2 regions of the Pantoea sp. LS15 genome follow, and region 1 is predicted to be linked to the other one. Evidence: predicted binding sites of a transcription regulator. Region 1 holds the regulator's gene; the other holds the start of a gene.
What was found. The regulator PurR, encoded in region 1, represses purine synthesis genes. The targets are predictions, from matches to a motif close to CANGCAAACGTTTGCNTG.
Positions count from the first base shown of each region.

Region 2: purE (5-(carboxyamino)imidazole ribonucleotide mutase) is a predicted target of PurR. The motif match lies at 2,138-2,155, and genes of this name have one in related genera.

Region 1 is NZ_JAAVXA010000012.1:82,603-90,456, forward strand. Features, by position in the region: gene punC (purine nucleoside transporter PunC) at 181-1,380, opposite strand; gene punR (DNA-binding transcriptional activator PunR) at 1,495-2,406, shown strand; gene purR (HTH-type transcriptional repressor PurR) at 2,424-3,449, opposite strand; gene cydH (cytochrome bd-I oxidase subunit CydH) at 3,747-3,836, shown strand; gene HED65_RS16955 (MFS transporter) at 4,000-5,166, shown strand; gene sodB (superoxide dismutase [Fe]) at 5,205-5,786, opposite strand; gene HED65_RS16965 (C40 family peptidase) at 5,908-6,681, opposite strand; gene grxD (monothiol glutaredoxin 4) at 7,020-7,367, shown strand; gene rnt (ribonuclease T) at 7,412-7,854, opposite strand, start outside.
Region 2 is NZ_JAAVXA010000003.1:238,171-246,024, forward strand. Features, by position in the region: gene mnmH (tRNA 2-selenouridine(34) synthase MnmH) at 1-409, opposite strand, end outside; gene purK (5-(carboxyamino)imidazole ribonucleotide synthase) at 494-1,561, opposite strand; gene purE (5-(carboxyamino)imidazole ribonucleotide mutase) at 1,558-2,067, opposite strand; gene HED65_RS07030 (YdgH/BhsA/McbA-like domain containing protein) at 2,238-2,447, opposite strand; gene lpxH (UDP-2,3-diacylglucosamine diphosphatase) at 2,584-3,306, opposite strand; gene ppiB (peptidylprolyl isomerase B) at 3,310-3,804, opposite strand; gene cysS (cysteine--tRNA ligase) at 3,980-5,365, shown strand; gene HED65_RS07050 (metal-dependent hydrolase) at 5,456-5,977, opposite strand; gene malI (Mal regulon transcriptional regulator MalI) at 6,050-7,066, opposite strand; gene HED65_RS07060 (PTS transporter subunit EIIC) at 7,153-7,854, opposite strand, start outside.

The sequences.
Region 1 (7,854 bases):
GGGAGATAACCCTTGCCGAAATGCCTTCCATGGTAAAACGGGAGCACTCCGGCTCCCGTTAACACTTAATATTTATCGTATTTAATCGAACCAAATTTAGTATAGGCCTCAAAATTTGGTGATTCAATAAAAAATTCTTAGCAACCTAATCACTGGAAGTTAACATAATTTCCGGCGCGATTACGCATGCGACGTTTCAACCGGGGTGCTGTCACTCAGCTCACGCTGTGCGGCAGCCTGCATACGGTAGCCCACAAAGGCCAGCACAACAGTCACCAGCATCACGGTGGTGGTGGTCAGGAGCGGTGTGGCAATCAGCGCAGAGACCACCAGACTTGCCAGGAAGCACAGACCCAACTGCAGGGTGTTCTGCAGCGCAGCCGCGCGACCCGTCGCCTGTGGGAACGGACGTAATGCTTGCGCCACAACGATAGGGTAGATTGCCCCGTTAACGACGGCCATCACGCAGAATGGCATTAAAATTTCTACCAGACCGGTGCCCGGGATAAAACCAACAGCCCATGTCCCGATAACGCTCAATGCATACAGCACCAGCAGCCACGGCAGCATCTGCTGACCTTCCCATTTCTGCAGTGCCGCACGACAGCCGTACCCGCCCACCAGGAATGCGATGGTTTGCGGAACGTAGCTCAGGCCAATCGCCGCCGGGCTGTACCCCATATCGTGCAGAATAAATGGCGAACCGGTCAGCCATGCGAAGAAGCTCGCCGAGCAGGCGGCATAAATCAGGACATTACCGCGATACGCTTTGGCACTCAGCAACGAGGTAAAGGTAATGGGCTTTGCATCCGCATGCGCTTCTTTTTTATGCGCAGGTTTGAGCGCGAATGCCGGCAGCATGAGTACCAGTGTGATGGCAAACAACGTGGCAAAGATAGCCTGCCACTCGAAATGCACCAGGATCCAGCTGCCCAGGAGCGGGGCGAGGGCAGGTGAAAGCCCTACCAGCGGCATAATGGTGGCGAAAATCCGGTTGGTGCGGTTGGCTGGGTAGTAGTCAGTAACAAGGGCCTGCCAGGTCACCGCTGCCGCACAGACGCCGACGGCCTGCACAAAGCGCAGCACCAGCAACCAGGTCGCATCGCGTACCCATAACATACCCAGGCAGCTGGCGGCAAAAATGCCCAGGCCCAGTAACAGAACCGGTTTACGGCCAAAACGATCTGATAGCGGCCCCCAAAGTAGCTGCGCGAAGGCGAAACCGGCGAGGAACAAACTCAGGCTGGCGCTGATGGCCGCGGCTGGGGTTTGCAAATCTTCCTGCATAGCGGCGAAAGCCGGCAGGTACATATCAGTGGCCAAAAAGCCCAGCACGCTTAAGCCGCCGAGCCAGACTAAAAAACCATTCCTGGGTTGCATTGTTTTATTCTCCTGAGGAGGCAGGTATACATTGGCGCTGAGTGTAGGGAGTGCAAAGCGGCTTGTGAAACGCTAATATTTGGTGGTTGCATTCAAATTTTTTGCAGGCAGAAAATGTGGTCAGATTATTCTCTTGAAGTAGTCGATGCTGTCGCGCGTAACGGCAGCTTCAGTGGAGCGGCGCAGGAGTTACACCGCGTCCCTTCAGCTATCAGCTACACGGTGCGTCAGCTGGAGGAGTGGCTGGCGGTTCCGCTGTTTGAACGGCGACATAGGGATGTGGAATTAACGCCCGCTGGCGCGTGGTTTTTGAAAGAAGGGCGTTCTGTTATCAAAAAAATGCAGATCACCCGCGAACAGTGTCAACAGATCGCTAACGGCTGGCGGGGGCATCTTTCCATCGCGGTGGATAATATCGTCAAACCCGAGCGTACCCGGCAAATGATTGTCGATTTCTATCGTCATTTTTCTGACGTCGAATTGCGGGTGTCACAGGAGGTGTTCAACGGTGTCTGGGATGCTCTGGCGGACGGAAGGGCGGAGATGGCCATTGGTGCCACGCAGGCGATCCCTGTCGGGGGTCGGTACGCTTTTCGTGATATGGGAATGCTGAGCTGGAAATGCGTGGTGGCAAGTGATCATCCGCTGGCGACTCTGGAAGGACCATTGAGCGACGATACGCTACGCAACTGGCCGTCGCTGGTACTGGAGGATACGTCCCGTTCATTACCCAAGCGTATCACCTGGCTTCTGGACAACCAGCGGCGGGTGGTTGCCCCCGACTGGGAATCGTCGGCGACGTGTCTCAGTGCTGGTTTGTGTGTCGCGATGGTACCCGTTCATTTTGCGCGGCCGCGAATTGATGCCGGAGAATGGGTTGAACTGACACTGGAGAACCCATTCCCGGATGCGGCCTGCTGCCTCACCTGGCAGCAAAATGATGTCTCACCTGCGATGGCCTGGTTACTGGATTATCTGGGAGACAGCGAAACGCTAAACCGGGAGTGGTTACGGGAGCCAGGTTAACTGGCCCCGTTAAGAGATTACCGGCGATAGTCGCGGAACGGACCATCGGCAACAGAGCGGCGTTCAATAAGACGCGGGTGAACTTCAATGGACTGCGACTCTTCACGTTTGTTGACGATCCTGTCCATCAGCATATTGAAGGCGGTTTCACCCAGTGAATCTTTCGGCTGGTGGATGGTCGTTAATGCCGGCGTAAAGAAGCGCGCATTACGCACGTTGTCATACCCGATCACAGAAATATCCTGCGGTACACGCAGACCCAGCTCATCGGCCGCACAGAGGGCACCCATTGCCATGATGTCGCCCCCGCAGAAAACGGCGGTCGGACGGTGCTGCTGGGAGACGATCTGCTGCATAGCGCGGTAGCCCGACTCCGGTTCAAAGTCGCCCTGCACGATCCAGTTTTCCGGCACGGTGATCAACGCTTCTTCCATCGCTTTCATAAACCCAGCCAGACGACCTGCACCGGTGTTGCGCTCCAGTGGACCCGGGATCACGCCGATCTCGCGGTGACCGCGTTCAATCAGGTAACGACCCGCCATATAACCGCCTTCAAAGGCGTTATCGATCACGGAATCGGTGAAGTCCGCGCGGGCTTCACCCCAGTCCATCACCACCATTGGGATATGGCGATACTCTTCCAGCATCGACAGCACAGATTCCGGATACTCGGAACACATCACCAGCAGACCATCAACACGCTTTTGAGCCATCATCGACAGGTAAGCTCGCTGTTTTTCAATGCTGTTCCACGCGTTGCCCAGAATCAGGGTATAGCCTTTCTGGAAGCAGTTTTTTTCTACTGCCTCAATAATCTCGGCAAAATAGGCCGCTTCACTGCTGGTCGCCAGCAAACCAATAGACTTGGTGTGATTAACCTTGAGGCTTCGCGCAACCGCACTTGGCGAATAGTGCAGCTCTTTGATGGCTGCCCAGACGGCATTGCGCGTCTCTTCCGCCACAAAACGGGTCTTGTTAATTACATGTGATACGGTTGTAGTGGAAACGTTTGCGCGTTTTGCTACATCTTTAATTGTTGCCATTAAATGTCACTCCAGACCATATCCTAAACTCCTGAAAAACTTGAAGGTAAACGTTTGCCTTCTCTCACCCTTATCACGCAATTTTGAATTGCGACACGCCGGGAAAACGACACAGGACGTCAGGAGGGGGTCAATGGCCGGTACGCTAATAAATTTAGCGTGGAATTTTGTCCTATCTTGATGAAAAGGGGAAGAGGTAAAGTGGTTATCCGTTTAAATCCAGGAAGATTTTTGACGTAAATTGTGCAAAAATGAGCAAGCTCACTTTTCGTGGGGGGATTAAAAGGAGAAAAATTGATGAGTTCCGATCTGAAGTTTTCGCTGTTCACCACCGTTATTGTGCTGGCTTTGATTGTCGCAGCGGGTCTGACGGCCGCACTGCACTGATTTACGCGGAGGGAGAGTCTTCTCCCTCCCGATTCCCCGGATTGTTACTTCTCTGGCAAAAATCTTTTGCTATTTTGTTAACTTCTCATTTTTTGTGATTGATGTCATGCTTTCCGCTTCTTTGTTCTGTGTCACCACATGACACGGCATCCGGAGTTGACGTATGAAAATCAATTTTCCCCTGCTGGCCCTGGCGATTGGCGCTTTTGGGATTGGCACCACTGAATTCTCCCCAATGGGTTTACTGCCAGTTATTGCCAGAGGCGTGGATGTCTCGATCCCTGCCGCAGGGATGTTAATCAGCGCCTACGCTATTGGCGTGATGGTTGGGGCACCGCTGATGACGCTTCTGCTTTCGCACCGCGCGCGCCGCAATGCGCTGATTTTCCTGATGGCGATTTTCACTCTGGGCAATGTGCTTTCCGCCATTTCGCCGGACTACACCACCCTGATGTTGTCACGCATTCTGACCAGCCTTAACCACGGCGCGTTCTTTGGATTGGGGTCGGTTGTTGCAGCAAGCGTGGTGCCAAAACACAAGCAGGCGAGTGCCGTGGCCACCATGTTTATGGGGCTAACCATTGCCAACATTGGCGGCGTACCTGCCGCGACGTGGCTGGGGGAAGTGATTGGCTGGCGTATGTCCTTCCTGGCGACTGCCGGGCTGGGTGTGATCGCGATGGTGGCACTGTTCTTCTCCCTGCCGAAAGGCAGTGCGGGGGAACGTCCTGACGTGCGTAAAGAGTTATCTGTGCTGGTACGCCCGCAGGTGCTCTCGGCGCTGCTGACTACCGTGTTGGGGGCAGGGGCGATGTTTACCCTCTATACCTACATTTCTCCCGTGCTTCACGACATCACTCACGCGACACCGATCTTTATCACTGCGATGCTGGTGCTGATTGGCGTGGGCTTCTCGATTGGTAACTATCTGGGTGGGAAATTTGCCGACCGTTCCGTAAGCGGGACGTTGAAGGGCTTCTTAACCCTGCTGATTGTCATCATGATTGCTATTCCGTGGCTGGCACGTAATGAGTTCGGAGCAGCCATTGCGATGGTCGTCTGGGGAGCAGCCACCTTTGCTGTGGTTCCACCGCTACAGATGCGCGTGATGCGTGTCGCCCATGAGGCACCGGGTCTTTCGTCTTCAGTGAATATTGGCGCGTTCAATCTCGGTAATGCGCTCGGTGCAGCCGCCGGTGGCGCGGTTATTTCTGGAGGGCTGGGATACAGTTTTGTGCCGGTTATGGGGGCGATTATTGCCGCGCTCGGTCTGCTGTTAGTGATGATGTCCGGTCGTAAGCAGCCAGAAACAGCCTGCGCTGCTGAATAAGCAAAAAACGCAGAAGGGCGAACCCTTCTGCGTGTCTCTTATGCGGCGAAGTTCTTCGCCACAAACTCCCAGTTAACCAGTGCCCAGAAGTGCTCCAGGTAGTTCGGACGCGCGTTACGGTAATCAATGTAGTAAGCGTGTTCCCAAACGTCCACGGTCATCAGCGGCTTAGCGCTGGTGGTCAGTGGGGTACCCGCATTAGAGGTGGAAACGATAGCCAGTTTGCCATCGGCTTCTTTTACCAGCCACGTCCAGCCAGAACCGAAGTTCTTGATAGCTGCATCGGTAAATTTCGCTTTGAAATCAGCGAAACTGCCAAATGCGGCGTTAATCGCGGTAGCCAGTTCACCGGTCGGTTCGCCGCCAGCATTCGGTGCCAGGCAGTGCCAGTAGAAAGTGTGGTTCCACACCTGAGCAGCGTTGTTAAATACACCCCCCTCTGAACTGCGGACGATCTCTTCCAGCGTTTTGCCTTCAAAATCGGTGCCTTTGATCAGATTATTCAGGTTGGTGACGTAGGTCTGATGATGTTTGCCGTAATGATATTCCAGGGTTTCCGCAGAAATATGCGGTGCCAGGGCGTCTTTTGCATACGGTAGTGCAGGTAATTCGAACGACATTGCTTCTCTCCTTATTGTATTTTGTGTTGCCAATAACCACACAGACAACGAGGAGAGAATAGCAAATTGAAAGGGTATGCAAAAGAGGAACTTACCCTGCCGCGATGCGGCAGGGCAGGGATTAGCGAATGGTTTTAGGTGTCATGACGCGACGCGCGCCGACATAGTGACGAACCCAGTAGTCTTCACTCAGCGAGGTGATCTGAATATCCTGGCCGCTGCGTGGTGACTGAATGAATTTCCCGTTACCAACATAGACACCGACGTGGTCAGCTGTGCCGCGCCCTTGTGTGCGGAAGAAGACCAGATCGCCGTTTTCCAGCTCGCCACGGTCAACCGGAGAAGCATCGCGCAGGTGGTACATTTCATTGGCGGTGCGTGGAATGCGGAACTTCACCAGATCTTTATACGCGTAATAGACGAGGCCGCTGCAGTCAAAACCGGTACGCGGGGAGCTTCCACCCCAGTGATAAGGTTTACCAATCTGCCCCATCAATTTGTTCATCGCCGTCTTTTGCGCTTTCTGGACGCGAACTTTATGCACTTCTGCGAGTTTGGTGACCTTCGTACATTTCGCTTTATGTCCTTTACGAGTGATGCATTTTTCAGTCACGAGGTTGGCGGCAGTCTGCGAGGCTTTACTTTTGGATGTGTGAGCAGTGCGGGAAGATTTTGTTTTGGTCTTGCTGGAAGTGGTTTGTTTAGTCTGAGCAGTTGTTTTTTTCTTGTCGTTCTTACTGGTGGTTTTTTTCTTACGTTCTGTGGCTTTCACCAGATGGTTCTTTTGCACAGCAGAATGCCGCGCCTGCTGAGAGGCGTTTGCCACTGGCGTGAAAGTGAGTGATGTAAACAGTAAAGCACAGAGCGTGATCGAGATTTTATTTATCCGCGCCACTGGGCAGTCCCCTGATAAATGCAGGTCATCTATAGCACCTGCGTATGATTTACAAAGCCCGTCGATTCTAATCCATAAAAACCCGAGAAGTTAATAGCATTTTTCAATCTACAATCGTGTTTCGTTAGCAAGTGCAAAAAAATTCATCGTTCTGTCGCATATTTGTTCATTCCCTAAGCAAAACCCTGACCGCAGCAGGGTTAAACACCATTTGCAATGCAACTTTTCATGACTCGCGGTAAAATAAATAAACGTGACAAAAATGTTATTTTCCGATGCCAGTCTGAACCGCTACAATGTCAGACTAATGCCGTAACAGAAGTTAAAGGAAGCAAGACATGAGCACCACTATTGAAAAAATCCAGCGCCAGATCGCTGAAAACCCGATTCTGCTGTATATGAAAGGTTCTCCGAAGCTGCCAAGCTGCGGCTTCTCCGCGCAAGCAGTTCAGGCACTGTCTGCCTGTGGTGAGCGTTTTGCTTACGTTGATATCCTGCAAAACCCGGACATCCGCGCTGAGCTGCCTAAGTACGCTAACTGGCCGACTTTCCCACAGCTGTGGGTAGACGGCGAACTGGTTGGCGGTTGCGATATCCTGATTGAGATGTATCAGCGCGGTGAATTGCAGCAGCTGATCAAAGAGACGGCGGCTAAGTACAAAACTGAAGAGCCGGACGCAGAGTAACATTCTGCAGAAATAAAAAAGCGACCTCTTCAGGTCGCTTTTTTTTACTCTTCGCTGTCACCCATCGGCAGCGGCCAGCCGCCCAGACGTTTCCAGCGGTTAACAATCTCACAGAACAGTTCTGCGGTGCGCTCCGTGTCATACAGGGCAGAGTGTGCCTGCGTACCGTCAAACTCAATACCTGCCGTGATACAGGCCTTTGATAACACTGTTTGTCCCAGCGCCAGGCCACTCAGGGCGGCGGTATCGAAGGTGACAAAAGGGTGGAAAGGATTTCGTTTGAGCGAGGCACGCTCTGCGGCGGCCATGGTAAAGCTGTGATCGAACGTGGCGTTATGGGCCACCATGATCGCGCGGCTGCAGTTGCTCTCTTTCATGCCTTTACGCACCATCTTAAAAATGGCGTGCAGCGCATCATATTCACTGACTGCACCACGTAGCGGGTTATGCGGGTCGATACCGTTAAACGCCAGTGCTTCCGGCTGTA
Region 2 (7,854 bases), on a different contig from region 1:
ACTGCTCGGTTGTCACCTGAATTGCTGTCTGACGCAGGGCTTTATAGCCGCCGCGGATCAGTGGGTAGTCGACACCCGCTTCTTTCAGCCAGGCCTGTGAGATGTGCGAACGCTGGCCGCCGCGCGCGCAGCAGAGATAGCCCTCAGGATGGGCAAGGCTGGCTTCCCGCCAGGCGTTGATCCGTGCCTCACGCGTGGTGCCGTTCACCAGACTATGGCCGAGATTTAGTGCAGCTTCGGGGCCCTGGCGTTTATAGCAAGTGCCGACGGCGGCGCGTTCATCATCATTCATTAAAGGCAGGTTGATTGCCGCAGGCATCGCACCCTGAGCAAATTCGATCGGCGCGCGAACGTCGATTAAAGGGGTATCAGACGCGAGGATCGCGCGATAGTCCGTTCCATCGTTCATGGTTTTTCCAGAAGAAAACTAAGCTGCAATGGGCGGGAATTGTACGCCGGGGAAGGGGAAGGTCAACTCCCCGGCGCAGGTGTGTTACTTAAGCTTAGTTTGTGCCCAGACCATTCCGCTCGCGTATTCCGGCGGCAGGAGAGGGATCAGTGCTTCCAGGGTGGCGCTCAGACGGCCGGTGTCGCTGTCGTTCAGGTTCAGGTGACCAACCTTACGACCCGGGCGAACCTCTTTGTCATACCAGTGCAGGTGTACCAGCGGCAGCTTAAGCCAGTCGTAGTTCAGATCGGTTCCAATCAGGTTGATCATCACTGACGGGCTATTCACCACCGGCTGCGGCAGCGGCAGGTCAGTGATGGCGCGCAGGTGCAACTCGAACTGGCTGATGGACGCGCCATTTTGCGTCCAGTGGCCGCTGTTGTGCACGCGCGGCGCAAGCTCGTTGATCAGCAGACCGGACGGCGTGACAAAGCACTCCATCGCCATGACACCCACGTAGCTCAGTTCGTGCATGATGGCAGACAGCATGTCTTCTGCCTGAGCCTGTTGTTCCGCACTGGCCTGCGGAAATGCCACGCTGGTGCGCAGAATACCGTCCTGATGCAGGTTATGCGTCAGCGGATAAAACACAGTGCGGCCATCATGTCCACGCGCACCAACCAGCGACACTTCACCGCTAAAGTTAATGCCCTGCTCAACGATACATTCACCGTAGCAATCATCCGGTAGCTCAGCCGTTTCGTGCGCCCGCAGACGCCATTGTCCACGACCGTCATAACCGCCCACGCGGCGCTTCACGATCGCCAGTTCGCCCAGCATCGCAAAAACATCATTCCACTCGCGTTTATCTGACAGGAGCTGCCACGGCGCGGTCGGTAGACCGAGCTTGTCGAACAGCTGCTTTTGCGTCAGGCGGTCGGCAATAATCGGGAAAACATCGCGGTTAACAAAGGCGTTATGACGCGCCAGCTCGCGAGTCAGCGCAGTTTCCGGCCAGCGTTCAATCTCGGCGGTAATCACGCTCTGGTGGAACGGTACCGCTTCAGGTTCAGCATCCAGCCCGACAGGCCAGACGGAAATACCCAGCGGTTCACCCGCCTGGCGTAGCATACGGCCTAACTGACCGTTACCGAGGACGCAAACCTGCTTCATGCCGCACCCCGTGGGTCCGGATTGTCCAGCACCTCGTCGGTCTGTGCTTTACGCCAGTCAGCCAGACGCTGATGTAAGTCTTTATCATGTGTCGCCAGAATCTGCGCGGCCAGTAGGGCAGCATTTGCAGCACCCGCTTTACCAATCGCCAGCGTGCCGACCGGGATACCCCGTGGCATCTGCACGATGGAATAGAGGCTATCGACACCGCTCAACGCAGCGCTTTGTACCGGTACGCCCAGAACGGGAACCAGTGTTTTAGCGGCAATCATGCCTGGCAGATGTGCTGCGCCGCCCGCACCGGCAATGATCACCTCATAACCGTTTTCTTCAGCGCCTTCGGCGAAGCTGAACAGTTTGTCCGGTGTACGGTGTGCGGAAACCACTTCAACGTGGTGCGGAACATTCAGGATTTCAAAGATTTCGGCGGCGAACTGCATGGTAGCCCAGTCGCTTTTGGACCCCATCACGATGGCGACACGCGCCGGATTATTGCGGGAAGACATGCGTCTTAAAACTCCTGTGGTGCGAAACACACTGCTTTCGAGGGCAAAGAGAATAGCATGTAATACGGGGAAGGAAAACGGTTGCGCGGTTAAAACTTGAGCCGTTGTTACCGCCAGACATAACAAAACAGACCGCAATCTGGCGGTCTGTTTTCGTCAATCAGGTGTGATTATTTAGTCAGTTCTGCGGTCATGTACACGCGGTTATTGACCTGTGCGCTGGTGATTTTATAAGACGCACCTTGTTCAGCAGCCTGAGCGGCGATTTTCGCTTCTGCGCGGTCAAGGGTAGAAGCGCTCGCGCTGACGCTCTGAGCGAAAGAACCGAAAGAGATCATAGAAAGAGCGGCAACTGCAACGAAAGTTTTGATAGATTTCATGGTCGTATTCCTGAAGTAATTTATCTGGGATAGGGCGTGTTGCCCTGATGTGATAAATAATAGGCTGATCATGGGCTGATTAAAATCGGAACAATTTGCCAATGTTGTTCAAAAAAATAGAATGAAATTTGAAAGGTTAAAACGGAAAAGCGATCAGCTCTACACTCTCTGGTGTGACTTTGACCATGGACCCTTCACTGTGCCAGGCTCCCAGTACGACACGGTTCGCCGGTTCGCCATTGGCGATAAGGGAATGTACATCGGGGCGATGAGTATGACCGTGGATTAGCCACTGGACGCGATGCTTTTCCATCACGTTGACCACCGCCTGCGGGTTAACGTCCATGATGGTCATGGATTTGCTGCTGTTGGCGGCTTTACTGCCCGCGCGCATTCTGGCTGCGATACGGTTGCGGATAAACAGTGGCAGGGCCAGGAACACTTTTTGGATCCACGGGGTGTGGACTTTAGCGCGAAACGCCTGATAACCGGTATCGTCGGTGCAGAGCGTATCGCCGTGCATGATCAGGATCTTTCGGCCATAGAGATCAAGCACCTGTTCTTCCGGCAGCAGTTGCATACCGCTTTCGCGGGCGTAGCGCTTGCCGAGCAGGAAATCACGGTTACCATGGATGAAGTAGCAGGGAACACCGGAATCTACCAGCGCTTTAATGGCAGCAGCCATTTCCCGGTGCAGCGGGTTAGGATCGTCGTCGCCAATCCAGGCTTCGAACAGGTCGCCAAGAATATACAGCGCGTCGGCGCTTTTCGCTTCACCGCGTAAAAAACGCAGAAAACCGGCGGTGATCGCCGGTTCTTCTGTTTGCAGATGCAAATCCGCAATAAAGAGTGTCGCCACCAATTACTCGCTGACGGTCACGCTGGTAATCACCACGTCTTCTTTAGGAACGTCCTGGTGCATGCCGCTGCGGCCAGTAGAGACGGCTTTGATCTTATCGACCACGTCCATACCTTCAACCACTTCGGCGAATACGCAGTAGCCCCAACCCTGCAGGCTTTCGCCGGAGAAGTTCAGGAAGTCGTTGTCAGCCACGTTGATGAAGAACTGGGCAGTCGCAGAGTGAGGTGCCTGAGTACGGGCCATCGCCAGCGTACCACGGGTGTTTTTCAGACCGTTGTTCGCTTCGTTTTTGATCGCTTCTTTGGTCTCTTTCTGGTGCATGCCAGGTTCAAAACCGCCGCCCTGGATCATAAAGCCGTTGATCACGCGGTGGAAAATGGTGTTGTTGTAGAAACCTTCGCGGCAGTAGTCCAGGAAGTTTTTAACTGTTTCAGGCGCTTTGTCATCAAAGGTTTTGATTACGATATCGCCATGATTAGTGTGGAAAGTAACCATTTTTGCATCCTGTTCCGTTATTGTGGTGCGTCAACCCGTGTTCGGGTCACATATAGGGGCTTGTTATAGCATAACCACAGGACGCGATCACCTTGCATTGTGTGCTGATCCTATTCCGAATTATGGGTATTATAGGGAACAAACAACCCACACACGTGTTTACATGGAATCTTCGATGTTAAAAATCTTTAATACAATGACGCGCCAAAAAGAGGAATTTAAACCTATCCATGCCGGGGAAGTCGGCATGTACGTGTGTGGTATTACGGTTTACGATCTCTGTCATATTGGCCATGGCCGTACCTTTGTCGCCTTCGACGTTGTTTCACGTTACCTGCGTTTTCTGGGGTACAACCTGAAGTACGTGCGCAACATTACTGACATTGACGACAAAATCATTAAACGCGCTAATGAAAATGGCGAGAGCTTTGTGGCGCTGGTGGACCGCATGATCGCTGAAATGCACAAAGACTTTGATGCATTAAATATTCAGCGCCCGGACAGTGAGCCACGTGCAACCCACCATATTCACGAAATTATTGAGATCACGGAAAAGCTGATCGCACGCGGCCATGCCTACGTTGCGGATAACGGCGACGTGATGTTCTCCGTGCCGACGGACCCAACCTACGGCGCGCTTTCCCGTCAGGATCTGGACCAGCTTCAGGCCGGTGCCCGCGTTGACGTCGTTGACGTGAAGCGCAACCCGATGGATTTCGTCTTGTGGAAAATGTCCAAAGAGGGTGAACCGAGCTGGCCATCTCCGTGGGGCGAAGGGCGTCCTGGTTGGCACATTGAGTGTTCGGCGATGAACTGCAAGCAGCTGGGCAAGCACTTCGACATTCACGGCGGCGGTTCGGATCTGATGTTCCCGCACCACGAAAACGAAATCGCGCAGTCCACCTGCGCGCATGGCGGCGAGTACGTTAATTACTGGATGCACTCCGGGATGGTGATGGTTGACCGCGAGAAGATGTCTAAATCACTCGGCAACTTTTTCACCGTGCGTGACGTGCTGAAGTATTACGATGCGGAAACCGTGCGTTACTTCCTGATGTCTGGTCACTACCGTAGCCAGCTGAACTACAGCGAAGAGAACCTGAAACAGGCGCGCTCGGCGCTGGAGCGTTTGTACACCGCGCTGCGCGGTACCGACAAGTCTGTTCCTGCTGCGGGCGGTGAAGCGTTTGAAGCTCGCTTCGTTGAGGTGATGAACGACGACTTCAACACCCCGGAAGCGTACTCCGTGCTGTTCGACATGGCGCGTGAAGTGAACCGCCTGAAGTCAGAAGATATGGCAGCAGCGAATGCCCTGGCTTCACATCTGCGTAAGATTTCTTCCGTGCTCGGCCTGCTGGAACAGGAGCCGGACGTGTTCCTGCAAAGCGGTGCGCAGGCGGACGATGGTGAAGTGGCGGAAATTGAAGCGTTGATCAAAGCGCGTCTGGAAGCGCGTCAGTCGAAAGACTGGGCGGCGGCAGATGCGGCGCGTAACCGTCTGACCGAGATGGGCATCATTCTGGAAGATGGCCCGCAGGGAACCACCTGGCGTCGTAAGTAAGTCTGTAACGCCCGGTGGCGCTTACGCTTACCGGGCCTACAAAATCATGACCGTAGGCCGGGTAAGGCGTAGCTGCCACCCGGCTTTCTTTTACCGCCGTCTCCACCACAACATCCCCATCAGCACTACCCCCGGTAGCCACACCCACAGCAATTCTGAAATGATCACCTGATGCCCGTACGGCGTGGTATAGCGTGACAGCGCGAACGGTGCGACCTTAATCACCTGCCATGGCGCAAAGAAGCGTTCGTCTGACCACGGCCACAACCAGCCAACCCCTTTTCCCCCCGTGGTAATGGAATCCAGCAGGCTGTGCGACAGTAATGACACAGTTAAAAACAGCCAGCACCGGGTCAGACTAGCTCTGAACCATCGTCGACCGATCAGCACGCAGAGTATCGGCACCACAAAGGCAAACAGCAGGGAGTGAGTAAAGCCGCGATGGCCGAAAACATTGCCATAGGCGACGCCGAACTTAAACGCCAGCACGTCGGCGTCCGGCAACATCGCGAGGACAATTCCAGTAAACAGCAGACGAGGCGGAATAACTCTGGTTCCCAGGCCTAAGCCCAGGCAAAGCGGAACAGCAGCGTGAGTGATAACGGTGGGCATCGTAATTATCCATGACAAATCATGGAACTATAGCAGCGAATCCTTCGCGCAGACCTGTGCTAAATTCTGATTTTACGCCGACTCGCGTGCGATAAGCTGCCCGGAGAGGGTAATCCGCTGCGTTTGCAAGTCCGGCTCTTTCAGCTTGCGAATAATCAACCCGGCTGCCTGACGGCCCGTCTCTTCACTGGCGGAGGAGACGTAGGTCAATGACGGCGACGTGAGGTTTACGTGCAGCATATCTTCGAAACCGACCAGCGCGACCTGCTGCGTCAGAAACACGTCTTTACCCACCGTACGCCCGACCTGATGAATCGCTGATATGGAGCCGATCATGGCATCAGGTGAGTGGCAGAGCAGGGCGGTGATGGTGTTGTTTTTTTCCAGTAACTGACGAGTGGCAAAACCTGCTGCCAGCGTGTCATCGCTGCAGGCCGGAGAGTATTCATCGCGCCAGACCAGCCCGTTTTGCGTCATCGCGCTGCGAAAACCAAGCAGGCGCTGCTCGCGAATAAGGCAGCCCTCACGCCCGCCAATGTAGGCGATATTGCGATGGCCGCGCTCGATAAGATAACGCACCGCCAGATTTGCCGCCTGACGGTTATCGCGCATCACCAGGTTGCATTTTTCATCCAGCAGCGACTGAGAGACCGCAACCAACGGCAATGGGCAATGACGAATGTGTTCCGGCAGGGTGGATGTCCGGGTGTCAGAAGCCAGGTAAATAACCCCGGCGACGCCCTGCTGTTTAAACGACAGCAGGCAGCGCTCAAGATGATCATAGTCATTCTGAGGCTGGCCGAGAAACACCATATACCCCTGTTTTTCCAGCTCCTGGACGATGCTCGCCATCACCTTGATGGAGAAGCTGTCGCTGAAGTCACGGAGGATAAGACCGATAAGATTGGAGGTGTTGGCGCGAAGGTTGGCCGCGGCGACGTTATGCACATAGCCCAGGGTATTGATGGCAGCGTTGACCTTCTCGATCGTCGCCTCTGAGATTTTCCCTTTCTGGCGCAGCACCAGTGATACGGTAGAAACCGAAACCCCTGCGAGCTTTGCGACATCAATAATGCTGACTTTCTTCAAAATCACTCCCTGAAATTAACCGATTATCAGCCAGATACAACAATACGTCTCCCAGCGTACAGGAGACGCGTCGTTCAGGCATCTTATTATTTGCCGATCATGGTGGACATGGTCTGGGCGATAAACTGTGCTCTGGCACCGAAAATCACCTGAATACCGTTGTCGCCGACGAAGACCACGCCGCGAGCACCGAGTCCATTCAGGCCGTCTTTATCTACCACCTCGCTTTTTGCCACTTCCAGACGTAAACGGGTGATACAGGAACCGACGGAGTCGATATTATGCGCCCCGCCCAGCAGGGTGATGATCTCAGTCGCGAGTTCTGAATCCGACTTATCGTCTGCGCTGGCGGTCACTTCAGTGCGGCCCGGCGTTTTCACGTCGAAACGACGGATCACAAAGCGGAACGTGAAGTAGTAAATCAGGCCCATTGGAATGCCGATGATAATGGCATTCAGGAAGTTGGTTTTATAACCGTTAAACGACGGCAGGATCCCGAATGACAGATAGTCGATAAAACCCGCTGAGAACGATTTGGCGATATGCGCATGCAGCAGATACATGGTCATATAAGCCAGGCCCGCCATGATGGCGTTAAAGACGTACAGAATCGGTGCCACGAAGATAAAAGTAAACTCGACCGGCTCGGTGATCCCCGTCAGGAAGCAGGTGAGTGCCGCAGAGAACAGGATACCGGCCGCGATTTTTTTGTTCTTCGTGTGGGCTTCGTGATACATCGCCAGGCACGCCGCAGGCAGTGCGAACAGCATCAGCGGGAATTCACCCTG